Regions from separate parts of the Thalassotalea sp. PLHSN55 genome, predicted to be linked through region 2. Evidence: predicted binding sites of a transcription regulator. Region 2 holds the regulator's gene; the other holds the start of a gene.

Region 1 (5,755 bases), on a different contig from region 2:
CGATAATACCAACATCTTGCACTGAGTTCTTTTTGTTATTATTTTGAGCTGCTTGCTCTCTGGCGTGGGTTAGTGCACGTTTGGTCAGTGAAACAGCATCATCAATATCAAATGGTTTGGGGAGATATTCAAAAGCACCACCTTGATATGCATTAACAGCACTGTCTAAATCTGAATGAGCCGTCATAATAATAACAGGTATATTAGGGAAATCTTCGCTAATATTTTTGAGTAAAGTCATACCATCGATGTTAGGCATGCGAATATCTGAAATAATAACTTCGGGTTGATTATGATTTAATGCCGTAAGTAAATCATCGGCATTATCAAATGACGCGGCACTGATATTGGCACCAGACATTGCTTTTTCAAGCACCCAGCGAATAGAACTATCGTCATCGACAATCCAAACTTGTTCAGTGATCATTTTAAACTCTCTTCCGGTAAAGGTAATAATATGGTGAATTCTGTGCGACCAGGGCGACTTTTACATGATAGCTTGCCTTGGTGCTGGTGAATTAGGGTCTGTGAAATTGATAACCCGAGTCCTGTGCCATTATTTCGCCCTGATATCATTGGGTAAAATAGTGTGTCTTGAATATTCACAGGTATGCCTGGGCCATTATCTAAAATTGATATTTCTATACATAACCGCACGCGTTTGCCATTGATGGTTTTATTACTGGCAATGCGCGTTTTAAGGGTAATACTGCCCTCGCCGTTGTCAGGTAGTACTAATACAGCGTTATTGACAATATTAAGAACGGCTTGTTGCAGCTTGTCTTCATCGAAACAAATTTCTGGAATTGAAGGGTCGTAATCTCTACGGATAGTAATTTGTTTAGGATTATTGAAGCTGGTTAGTTTATGAACTTTTTCTAATACAAGATGAATATTTTGATTGATCATGTTGGGTAATTGATTAGGCCCTAGTAACTTATCAACCAAGTTAGTTAAGCGATCAGACTGCTCAATGATCATTTTGGTGTACTCTTGTTGCTCTTGAGAAAGCTCTTTATTTAATAATTGCGCTGCACCTCTTAAGCCACCAAGTGGATTTTTTATTTCATGAGCAAGACCGCGTATTAAATCACGTGCTGCTTCCCATTGCTGCTGTTGATTTGCTTCTTGGCTAATTTGTTTTTGATGATCAATTTGTCTCAATTCAATAAGAATATGAGCCACACCATTAAACTCTGCAGCAGATACATTAACTTCAACAGAAATGCTGCTGCCGTCAAGTAACATAAAAGAAACGTCGCTGTCTGAAAACTCTTGTCCCGTAGCAAGCAATTGCCTAAAACGTTGACCGGTAATGGAACAATTTAGCAATACATCATCGATTAATAGTCCATGTAAATTGTGCAAACTCTTCACGAGTAAAGCTTCTGCAGCCGGATTAATATATTGAACAATTAAATTTTCATCTAATGCGATTACAGCTGTTGTCATTTGATGTGGCAATTGCTGCTGGTATGCTAATTTTAATTGTTGTATTTCACGGCGATCGTGCAAGATATTTCCTTAACGCACTATTATTGTGCGTAGACACCTACTGTAATCTATTTAGATTAGCTGTGCATGCTTAAAATGCTACCTAGCTTGTCTCACAGACGAAGCACGGTGCATATAAAAAGTAACTTCTTGAGAGGATGCAATAACCTTGCCTTTACTATTGGTTAATTGCATTTTAATTTTATGTTCGCCGCGATCGATATTTCTAAGGGCAAACATAGAGTGTGTTTGTGGTTTTCCGTAAGGAGCATCGTCTAAAAGTAACTGTATTTTTAGGCCACGTTTAAAGACAGGTTTAATTCTGCCTGTTACATGTACCGAGCCGGTATTGTCACGTATCGTACTATGGTCTTCAGGTTGGGTTATTTCAACTTGGTATTTTTCTTCGATTTCCTTAGGAGTAATATCAAGTATTGACGTATCAACATTAGATTTAACGACATTACCTGGTTTTACCGATACCTCTTCAGATTCTTCTGCGCCGGGTTTGGGGCTGTCAGAGAAAACTAAAACTCCTTGTTCGTTACGCCATACGTATATCTTAGCCGTGGTAGCTAATGAAGGAAGTGATATCGACAGTATTAATGCCGTTACAATTATACGTATGCTCATGACTTAATTACTTATATCCTGTTCCCTTAGGTATAACACTAATCTAACTAAATTACTTTCTTTAGGCTACAAAAAAAAGCTCACCTAAGTGAGCTTTTTAAAATTATAGCTTAATTAACAAAGAGTAATTGCAAATTAAACGCTGTAGTACATATCAAATTCTACTGGGTGAGTAGTAGAGTTTAATAATTCAACTTCGTCACGCTTAAGGCCAATGTATGCATCAATCATGTCTGCATCCATTACACCACCAGCCATCAAGAATTCTTTATCTGCTTCTAATGCATTTAAAGCTTCTTCTAAAGAAGATGCAACTTGTGGAATTGCTAATGCTTCTTCAGCTGGAAGGTCGTATAAATCTTTATCCATAGCATCGCCAGGGTGGATTTTGTTTTTGATACCGTCAAGGCCAGCCATTAACATTGCAGAGAATGCTAAGTATGGGTTAGCTGAAGGATCTGGGAAACGTACTTCGATACGAGTTGCTTTTGGCGTAGGTACAATTGGAATACGAATCGACGCTGAACGGTTACGTGCAGAGTAAGCAAGCATTACTGGTGCTTCAAAACCAGGAACAAGACGTTTGTATGAGTTAGTAGAAGCGTTAGTGAAAGCGTTTAGTGCTTTAGCATGCTTGATGATACCACCGATGTAGTATAAAGCTGTTTCTGACAATCCGCCGTACTTATCACCAGAGAATAAGTTAACACCGTCTTTTGCTAAAGATTGGTGAACGTGCATCCCAGTACCGTTGTCACCAACTAATGGCTTAGGCATGAAAGTCGCTGTTTTACCGTATGCGTGAGCAACGTTATGAACAACATACTTGTAGATTTGAACTTCATCAGCTTTCTTAACCATAGTATTGAAGCGACAAGCGATTTCGTTTTGACCCGCAGTAGCAACTTCATGGTGATGTGCTTCAACAACTAAGCCCATTTCTTCCATTACTAAACACATTGCTGAACGTAAATCTTGTGATGAATCAACTGGTGCAACTGGGAAGTAACCGCCTTTAACACCTGGACGGTGACCGTGGTTGCCGTCTTCGTAGTCAGTACCTGAGTTCCATGCAGCTTCTTTGTCATCAATTTTGTAGAAAGAACCACTCATGTCAGTGTGGAATTTCACGTCGTCAAATACGAAAAACTCTGGCTCTGGACCAATTAATACTGTGTCAGCAATACCTGTTGAACGTAAGTATTCTTCAGCGCGGTGAGCAACTGAGCGAGGGTCACGGCTGTAACCTTGCATAGTAGCAGGTTCAACGATGTCACAACGGATGTTTAATGTAACCGCTTCTGTGAACGGGTCTAATACAGCAGTTTCAGCATCAGGCATTAATACCATGTCTGATTCGTTAATACCTTTCCAACCAGCGATAGATGAACCATCGAACATTTTACCATCTTCGAAGAAATCTTCGTCGACTTGGTGATGAGGAAGAGATACGTGTTGTTCTTTACCTTTTGAATCAGTGAAACGAAGGTCAACAAATTTTACGTCGTTTTCCTTGATAAGGTCTAATACTGCTTTTGACATTGAAAGTCTCCAGTGTAGTTCATTAATTAAAGTTATAAAATGCGTTGCATTCTGCTTGCGAAAATATGAGCTAAAATCGTGCCAATTATAAAACCCTTATTTAATAAGGCTTTTATTTAATACGCACTCAATATCTGCACCAATATGGTGAATCGTGCGCACTATGTCGGTGCGATGAAAATTTATAGTGAAATACACAATAGCATATGAGTAAGGGGATGAGATAAAAATTTAATAATAAATTGGCCGATTTAGATCAAACTAACAAGATAAAACAGGAACTATTTTCTTTGTCGCTAATACTACTGTATAATTCGCGCCCAATTATAGCCTAATGAGCAAAGCCCAGTGTTAGAGAAATTACGTAATGTAGCGATTATCGCCCACGTTGACCATGGTAAAACGACCTTGGTTGATAAGTTATTAGACCAATCAGGTACTCTTGATGCCCGTAACGGTCTTGAAGAACGAGTCATGGACTCTAATGATATCGAGAAAGAGCGTGGTATCACTATCCTAGCTAAGAATACGGCTATTAATTGGAATGATTACCGTGTAAATATCGTTGATACTCCTGGTCACGCCGATTTCGGTGGTGAAGTAGAGCGTGTTATGTCAATGGTAGACTCAGTACTATTAATTGTTGATGCGCAAGAAGGCCCAATGCCACAAACGCGTTTCGTAACCAAAAAAGCATTTGCTCAAGGTTTGAAGCCAATTGTAGTAATTAACAAAATCGACAAGCCAGGCGCACGTCCTGAGTGGGTAATGGATCAAGTATTTGATTTGTTCGACAACTTAGGTGCAACTGATGACCAGTTAGACTTTCAAGTCGTTTACGCTTCAGCAATTAACGGCTGGGCTTCAATGGAAGAAGGCGTTGAAGGTTCAGACATGACACCATTGTTTGAAACTATCGTTGACCAAGTACCACCACCAAATGCTGATGCTGAAGGTGCATTCCAAATGCAAATTTCTCAGCTTGATTACAGCTCTTATTTAGGTGTTATTGGTGTTGGCCGTATTACCCGTGGTAGCGTTAAACCAAACCAGCAAGTAACTGTTGAAGGTGCTAACGGTAAACTTCATAACGGTAAAGTAGGTAAAGTATTTGGTTACTTAGGTTTAGAGCGTCACGAAACTGAAATTGCTCATGCTGGTGATATTATTGCGATCACCGGTTTAGGTGAGTTGAAAATTTCTGACACGATTTGTTGTCCAAATGAAGTTGACGCTCTACCACCATTATCTGTTGATGAACCTACTATCAACATGACTTTCCAAGTGAATACTTCACCGTTCTCAGGTCAAGAAGGTAAATTTGTTACTTCACGTAATATTAAAGACCGTTTGGAAAAAGAATTAGTTCACAACGTAGCTTTACGTGTTGAGCAGCTAGACGATCCAGACAAGTTCAAAGTATCTGGTCGTGGTGAGCTTCACTTAGGTATTTTAATCGAAAATATGCGTCGTGAAGGTTACGAGCTAGCGGTATCTCGTCCTGAAGTAATCATGCGCGAAGTTGATGGCCAATTAGAAGAACCTTATGAAACAGTGACTATTGATGTTGAAGAAGAGCATCAAGGCACGATTATGGAAAAAATGGGTGTTCGTAAAGCAGAACTTACTGACATGGCACCAGATGGTAAAGGCCGTATTCGTATGGACTTTATTATGCCAAGCCGTGGTTTAATTGGTTTCCAAACTGAATTTATGACGGTTACATCAGGTTCTGGTTTAATCTACCATACCTTCTTACAGTATGGTCCTCATAAAGGTGGTGAAATCGGTCAACGCTTAAACGGTGTAATGATCGCTAACGCAACAGGTAAAGCACTAACTAACGCAATCTTTAACTTACAATCTCGTGGTCGTATGTTAATTGGTCATGGTGTTGATATTTATGAAGGTCAAGTTATTGGTATTCATAGCCGTGATAACGACTTAACAGTTAACGCACTTAAAGGTAAGCAGTTAACTAACGTTCGTTCATCGGGTACCGATGAAGCGCAAACACTGACGCCACCAATTATTATGTCGCTTGAACAAGCATTAGAATTTATTGATAACGATGAGCTAGTCGAAG
Region 2 (5,755 bases):
ACTCGGCCTCGATCTTGAGAGTCCATCGAGCTCAGTACTTCTTGATAAACGCTATCGGGCAGGGTTCTTAAAACTTCAGCTAAATCATCAACGTCCATGCCTTCTGCAACCGCAGCTAGCTTTTCTGGACGCATGCTTTTTAGAATGCCTTTACGAACTTCTTCATTTAGTTCTTCAAGCACTTCACCGTGATGATCGGGGTCGACTAATTGCCACAATACATTACGACTTTTCGCAGGAGAAGACTCAAGAATTAAGGCAAGATCGTAGGCAGGCATGTTTTGCAATAACTTACGCACATGCACAAACATGCCGCTACCAAGAGCGTCATTGACCTGTTGTAGCCTTAGCTGAGTATATTCTTGTTCTGAAATTTCCGGCATAAACCAATCCTGTGCCGTTAATGCGAAAAGGTTATTTGTTTCGGTGGTATGCGAAAGCCTATTTTATTGAAATACCAAGGTGTTTTTTTCTTTCGTACCTAGGCAAAGTTTATCTTAACTGTGAGGTTTTTTCAGCTTTTTTATTCGACTAAATAAGTAGATACGGATTTGTTATTCACTTTCGTCGAACTTGTTGGTAAAAAGCTGACATATGGCGGTAAGTGCCTGTTGTGCTTCTTCGCCTTCGGTGGTTACCGTGACTTCTTTTCCTTGGCTACCGGCTAATAACATTAAGCCCATAATGCTACTTGCATCGGCTTGGTTATCGTCTAGCGTAATGTGAGCACTCGCGCGGTAGTTTTGGCAAAGCTGCGCAAGCTTAGTCGCAGCTCGTGCATGCAAGCCCAATTTATTAGTGATAATGAGTGTTTTTTCTAATTTTGGCATCATCTGTACCTAAACATTAGGTGGATTTTACTTCAATATCACGATGGCGAGATTGCACATCTTCACGGTCTTTTCTTAAGTTGTTCGCTAAAAGTTCTGCAATATAAACTGAGCGATGTTTACCGCCGGTACAACCAATAGCAATGGTGACATAACTTCTATTGTTACGCTCTAAATGTGGTAACCAGGTCATCATAAAACTGTTTATTTGCCAAATGAATTTAGTGACAATCGGTTGGCTTGCTAAAAAATCTTGCACCGGTTGATCTAGCCCGGTTTGTCCTTTTAATGACTTATCCCAAAACGGGTTTGGTAAAAAGCGCGCATCAAATACATAGTCGGCATCGGCAGGCACACCATGTTTGAAACCAAAAGATTCAAACACTACCACCATAGAACCGGTTTTTTTACCTAATATACGTTCTCTGACCAAGTCAGCTAATTGATGCGGCGTTAACTGGCTGGTATTGATATATAAATCTGCGCGGCTTGAAACTGGCTCTAATAACTTTTTCTCTAACGCAATCGCTTGATCGAGGGCGATGTTTTGTCTGATTAACGGATGCAAGCGACGAGTTTCGCTAAAGCGGCGAATTAAATCACCGTCATCAGCGTCTAAATAAACAATGTTAAGCTCAACCGCGTTTGGCAGGTAATCGATAATCTCTGAGACATCGCTGGGTAACTCGGGCAAATTACGCACATCTAAGCTAACCGCAACATTTTCATAGTCGTTAATCACGGTATGGGTTAGGGCGGGTAGCAGGTTAACGGGGATATTATCAACGCAATAATAGCCTAAATCTTCCAAAACCCTTAAGGCAACAGACTTTCCTGACCCTGAACGGCCACTTACTATGATTAACTTCATTTATTTATTGTTGTTGAATAAATTCAAACAATTCCTGGTCGGTGGTGCAGCTTCGAACGCCTTTGCAAATTTGTTTGTCACTAAAGAGTTTTGCTATGCTTTGCAGCGTATTTAAATGTTCTTTGCAGCTTGCTTCAGGCACAAATAAGGCAATAAAAATATCCACTGGACGGTTGTCGACAGCGTCAAAAGCAATGGCTTCCGCAGAGGTGACTACCACGCACACTATTTTTGAACTAGTGGGGAGTCGGCCATGTGGAATGGCAATGCCGCCGCCAATACCTGTGCTGCCCATTCTTTCGCGTACCATCAAACTTTCTAATAATTCTTGTTGCGAAATATCGTCGAGCTGTTCTGCCGCGGTAAGGCATATTTGTTCTAAAATACGTTTTTTACTTGACCCTGAAACTGCACAGTGAGTGCAGTTTAGGGTTAAAATGTCTTGGAACTTCATAATTTTTTATGGCTGGGGTTAATTAGTGCTGGCTAATTTTGCCTTTATATTTAAGGATTTGACGATCTAATTTATCAACTAGTGCGTCGATTGAGGCGTACATATCACTGTTTACAGCTGATGCGTGAACTTCACTGCCATTTAAATGCACCGTTGACTCAGCTTTTTGATTTAATTTTTCGACGGTTAGTACAACGTATACGTTATTGATGTGATCAAAATGACGCTCTAATTTAGCAAATTTTTCGTTTACGTAGTCGCGTAAAGAGTCTGTAATTTCTACATGGTGTCCAGTAAGATTGATTTGCATAGACTTAAATCCTCATAAATTAGTTACTAAAGTAAGCTTTTTCGTTGGTTTGAAGGCGGTATAGACAATGACTCGCGATATTTGGCTATAGTACGCCTTGCGACATTAATACCTTGTTCTGCTAATATTTCCGCCATTTTGCTGTCGCTTAATGGTTTCGATGGGATCTCCGCAGAAATAAGTTTTTTGATTAATGCGCGGATAGCTGTTGATGAACATTCTCCCCCGTTCTCGGTACTAACATGACTTGAAAAGAAGAATTTAAGCTCAAAAATTCCTCTTGGCGTATGCATATACTTTTGTGTGGTAACACGAGAAATGGTTGACTCGTGCATATCTACCGCTTCAGCGATGTCATTTAAAACCATAGGGCGCATGGCTTCTGGGCCATGTTCAAAAAAGCCTTGTTGGCGCTGAACAATACAGTTTGACACTTTTAATAAGGTATCGTTTCGACTTTCTAAACTTTTAATAAACCACTTGGCTTCTTGCAAGTTTGAGCGAATAAATTGGCTGTCGTTTGATGACTTCATAGTGCGTGTCATCGCAGCATATTGTTGATTAATCGAAAGCTTTGGCGCAGTATCTGGGTTTAATTCAACCACCCAGCGACCATTTTTCTTTTCCACTGATACATCGGGTATAACGTATTGGTCATCTTCTTTGATAACACTGTCGCCAGGGCGCGGATCTAAGGTTTGAATTAGGCGAATAACTTCACGTAACTGATCTTCTTTTAAGCGCGTTTTGCGCATAAGTTGACGATAGTCACGGCTACCAAGCAATTCAATATGTTCACTAACGACTATTTTGCTTTCTTTAAGCCACGGCGTGTCATCGTCGAACTGGTTTAATTGAATTAATAAACATTCGGCAATTGAACGCGCACCAACGCCGATAGGGTCAAACATATTGATGCGCTTTATGACCGCTTCAACTTCGTCTAACTCAACGTCTTCGATGCCAACACTTTCTAAAATATCTTCACTAGTAACAGTTAAGTAGCCAGCATCGTCAATTGCATCAATAATCGCGGTTGCTATGGTGAGATCGGTATCGCTAAATGGGGTTAGTTCCATTTGCCAGCGCAGGTGATCTTGAATTGAGTCGGTGGTTTCACCTTGGTAAGTATAGTCTTCAGAAGGTGCGCTGCTTACCCCTGTGTTTGAGGTGCCGGCACTATAGCTTTCATCCCATGTCGTATCGATATTGAGTTCTTCAGGAATATCGCTTTTATCCATAGCTTCTGTGGTGCTAATTTCATCTATGGTTGGCGCAGAATCTTCACTACCATCGGTTGCAGCTGGAGCAGCTTCAGTGGCATTTGCTGAAAACGCCTCTTCTAAGTCGTTACTGCTCTCGTCTTTTGTGGTGGGAGCACTTTCGTCAACTTCTAATAGTGGATTGCTTTCTAAGGCTTCTTGAATTTCTTGTTGTAAATCCAAAGTCGACAATTGCAACAGCTTGATCGCTTGTTGCAATTGCGGGGTCATGGTTAGTTGTTGTCCAATTTTTAGTTGTAGTGTAGGGCGCATCTACGTAATCATTTTCCTGTTGATTTTATTTTTTATCATGAGCTAAGTTAACTACCATGTGTTCAAATAATCTGTCCTATGGATATAACTATAGCGTGAATTGCTCACCAAGGTATACATCTCGTACATGTTGATTAGCGAGAATTTGATCGGCGTCACCCTCAGCTATTAATTCACCATGACTAACTATATACGCGTGTTCACATACATCGAGTGTTTCTCGTACATTGTGATCGGTAATTAAAATGCCGATCCCTCGATGTTTTAATTGTAAAATAATTTTCTTAATATCGCCGACTGAAATCGGGTCGACACCTGCAAACGGTTCATCTAGCAAGATAAATTTAGGATCTGCCGCTAGTGCTCGTGCAATTTCAACACGACGTCGTTCACCGCCAGATAAGCTCATACCGGTATTGTCTTTGATATGACAAATGTTGAATTCTTCTAATAAGTGCTCAAGTTTTTCTTCTTTTTCAACCGCGGAAAGATCTTTTCGCGTTTGCAGTATCGCCATAATATTATCGTAAACCGATAATTTGCGAAAAATTGATGCTTCTTGTGGTAAGTAGCCAATGCCTTTGCGTGCACGTTCGTGCATAGGCAGTAAAGTTAAGTTTTCATCATCTAAAGTAATGCTGCCACTGTCGTTTGGCACTAAACCAACAATCATGTAAAAAGAGGTGGTCTTACCGGCACCGTTTGGGCCGAGTAAGCCAACGATTTGTCCTGAGCTTACTTTTAAGCTGACATTTTTAACAACCTTACGGCCTTTGTAAGCTTTTGCTAACCCTGATGCAGATAACGTTGCTGACATAGTTATTCTTTGGCCTTGGTTTTTGGTTTTAACACCGTTGTGACTGTATCGTTACTATAACTTTCTGCTTCGAGTCTTTCTGTTAACGTATTGTAGATGATTTTGCTACCTGAGACTTCACTGCCTTCTTGGCTCAGTCGCGCGTTACCTGAAATAATAATGGTGTGTTCGTTAGCCTGATAGGTAATTTCATCTGCTTGTAACTTGATAGGCGTGCCATCTTCTAGGCGCTGCTCAAATGTTGCAGGTTTGCCTTTGGCAATGTAAATATCGTCATTGGTACCGGCTTTTTTAAGCACTTGCACCATATCTGCGCGGATCACGAGTGAACCTTGCGTGATAATGACATCATCGAGGTAACTGATAATTTTATTTTTCAAATCACCCGACTGGCGGATAGATTTGATCGTGATTTCTTGCTCAAAATCAGCTTTTTCTGCCATTGCTAGGGGGGAAATACCTAGTATGGTCGCTGCTAATATTAAATTAGCTAGTGGTTTTTTTATAGATAGTTTGAACATGTTCAGTTAATGTCATTTGTGTTGTGTTTAAGTCAACTATTAGCCCGGAACCATACATGGTAAATCCTTTTCCCTTTATTAAAATGGTTTGCTCTGAGCTAATAATATTCGTATTTAAGTCTAATTCTAAATATTTGCCGTTTATTTCTTGGATCAAGCTATTTTTATCTGTGGCATATAATCGTACTCTATTTTTTAGAATTACACGGTTATTGTCGTACAAAGTGGCTTCGTTAGCACTCATTTTCCACGGTAAGCTATTATTCTTTGGATATAAGGTATACCGAGGAAGTTCAAAATTAGTGAGTGAAAGATCAGAAAAGTGCTCCATGCGCTGAGCGTCAATCACGTAACTTAGTTGACCATCTTCATTAAAAATGTCGCTTTGTAAATTCTCAGCGATAAATTCAGGAACTA

What was found. The regulator sigma-54, encoded in region 2, starts transcription at its own class of promoters, with help from an activator protein. The targets are predictions, from matches to a motif close to GTTGGCACGNNNNTNGNNT.
Region 1: the regulator sigma-54 is predicted to act here: its motif matches at 3,737-3,755, upstream of glnA (glutamate--ammonia ligase).

What each region holds. Positions count from the first base shown of each region.
Region 1 is NZ_JBPDIH010000002.1:647,743-653,497, reverse strand. It holds gene glnG (nitrogen regulation protein NR(I)) at 1-427, opposite strand, end outside; gene glnL (nitrogen regulation protein NR(II)) at 424-1,515, opposite strand; gene ACRRSQ_RS05915 (DUF4124 domain-containing protein) at 1,594-2,127, opposite strand; gene glnA (glutamate--ammonia ligase) at 2,263-3,669, opposite strand; gene typA (translational GTPase TypA) at 4,018-5,755, shown strand, end outside.
Region 2 is NZ_JBPDIH010000006.1:139,990-145,744, reverse strand. It holds gene mgtE (magnesium transporter) at 1-383, opposite strand, end outside; gene ACRRSQ_RS13195 (HPr family phosphocarrier protein) at 555-833, opposite strand; gene rapZ (RNase adapter RapZ) at 847-1,701, opposite strand; gene ptsN (PTS IIA-like nitrogen regulatory protein PtsN) at 1,706-2,155, opposite strand; gene hpf (ribosome hibernation promoting factor) at 2,178-2,465, opposite strand; gene ACRRSQ_RS13175 (RNA polymerase factor sigma-54) at 2,492-4,000, opposite strand; gene lptB (LPS export ABC transporter ATP-binding protein) at 4,089-4,817, opposite strand; gene lptA (lipopolysaccharide transport periplasmic protein LptA) at 4,820-5,260, opposite strand; gene lptC (LPS export ABC transporter periplasmic protein LptC) at 5,304-5,755, opposite strand, start outside.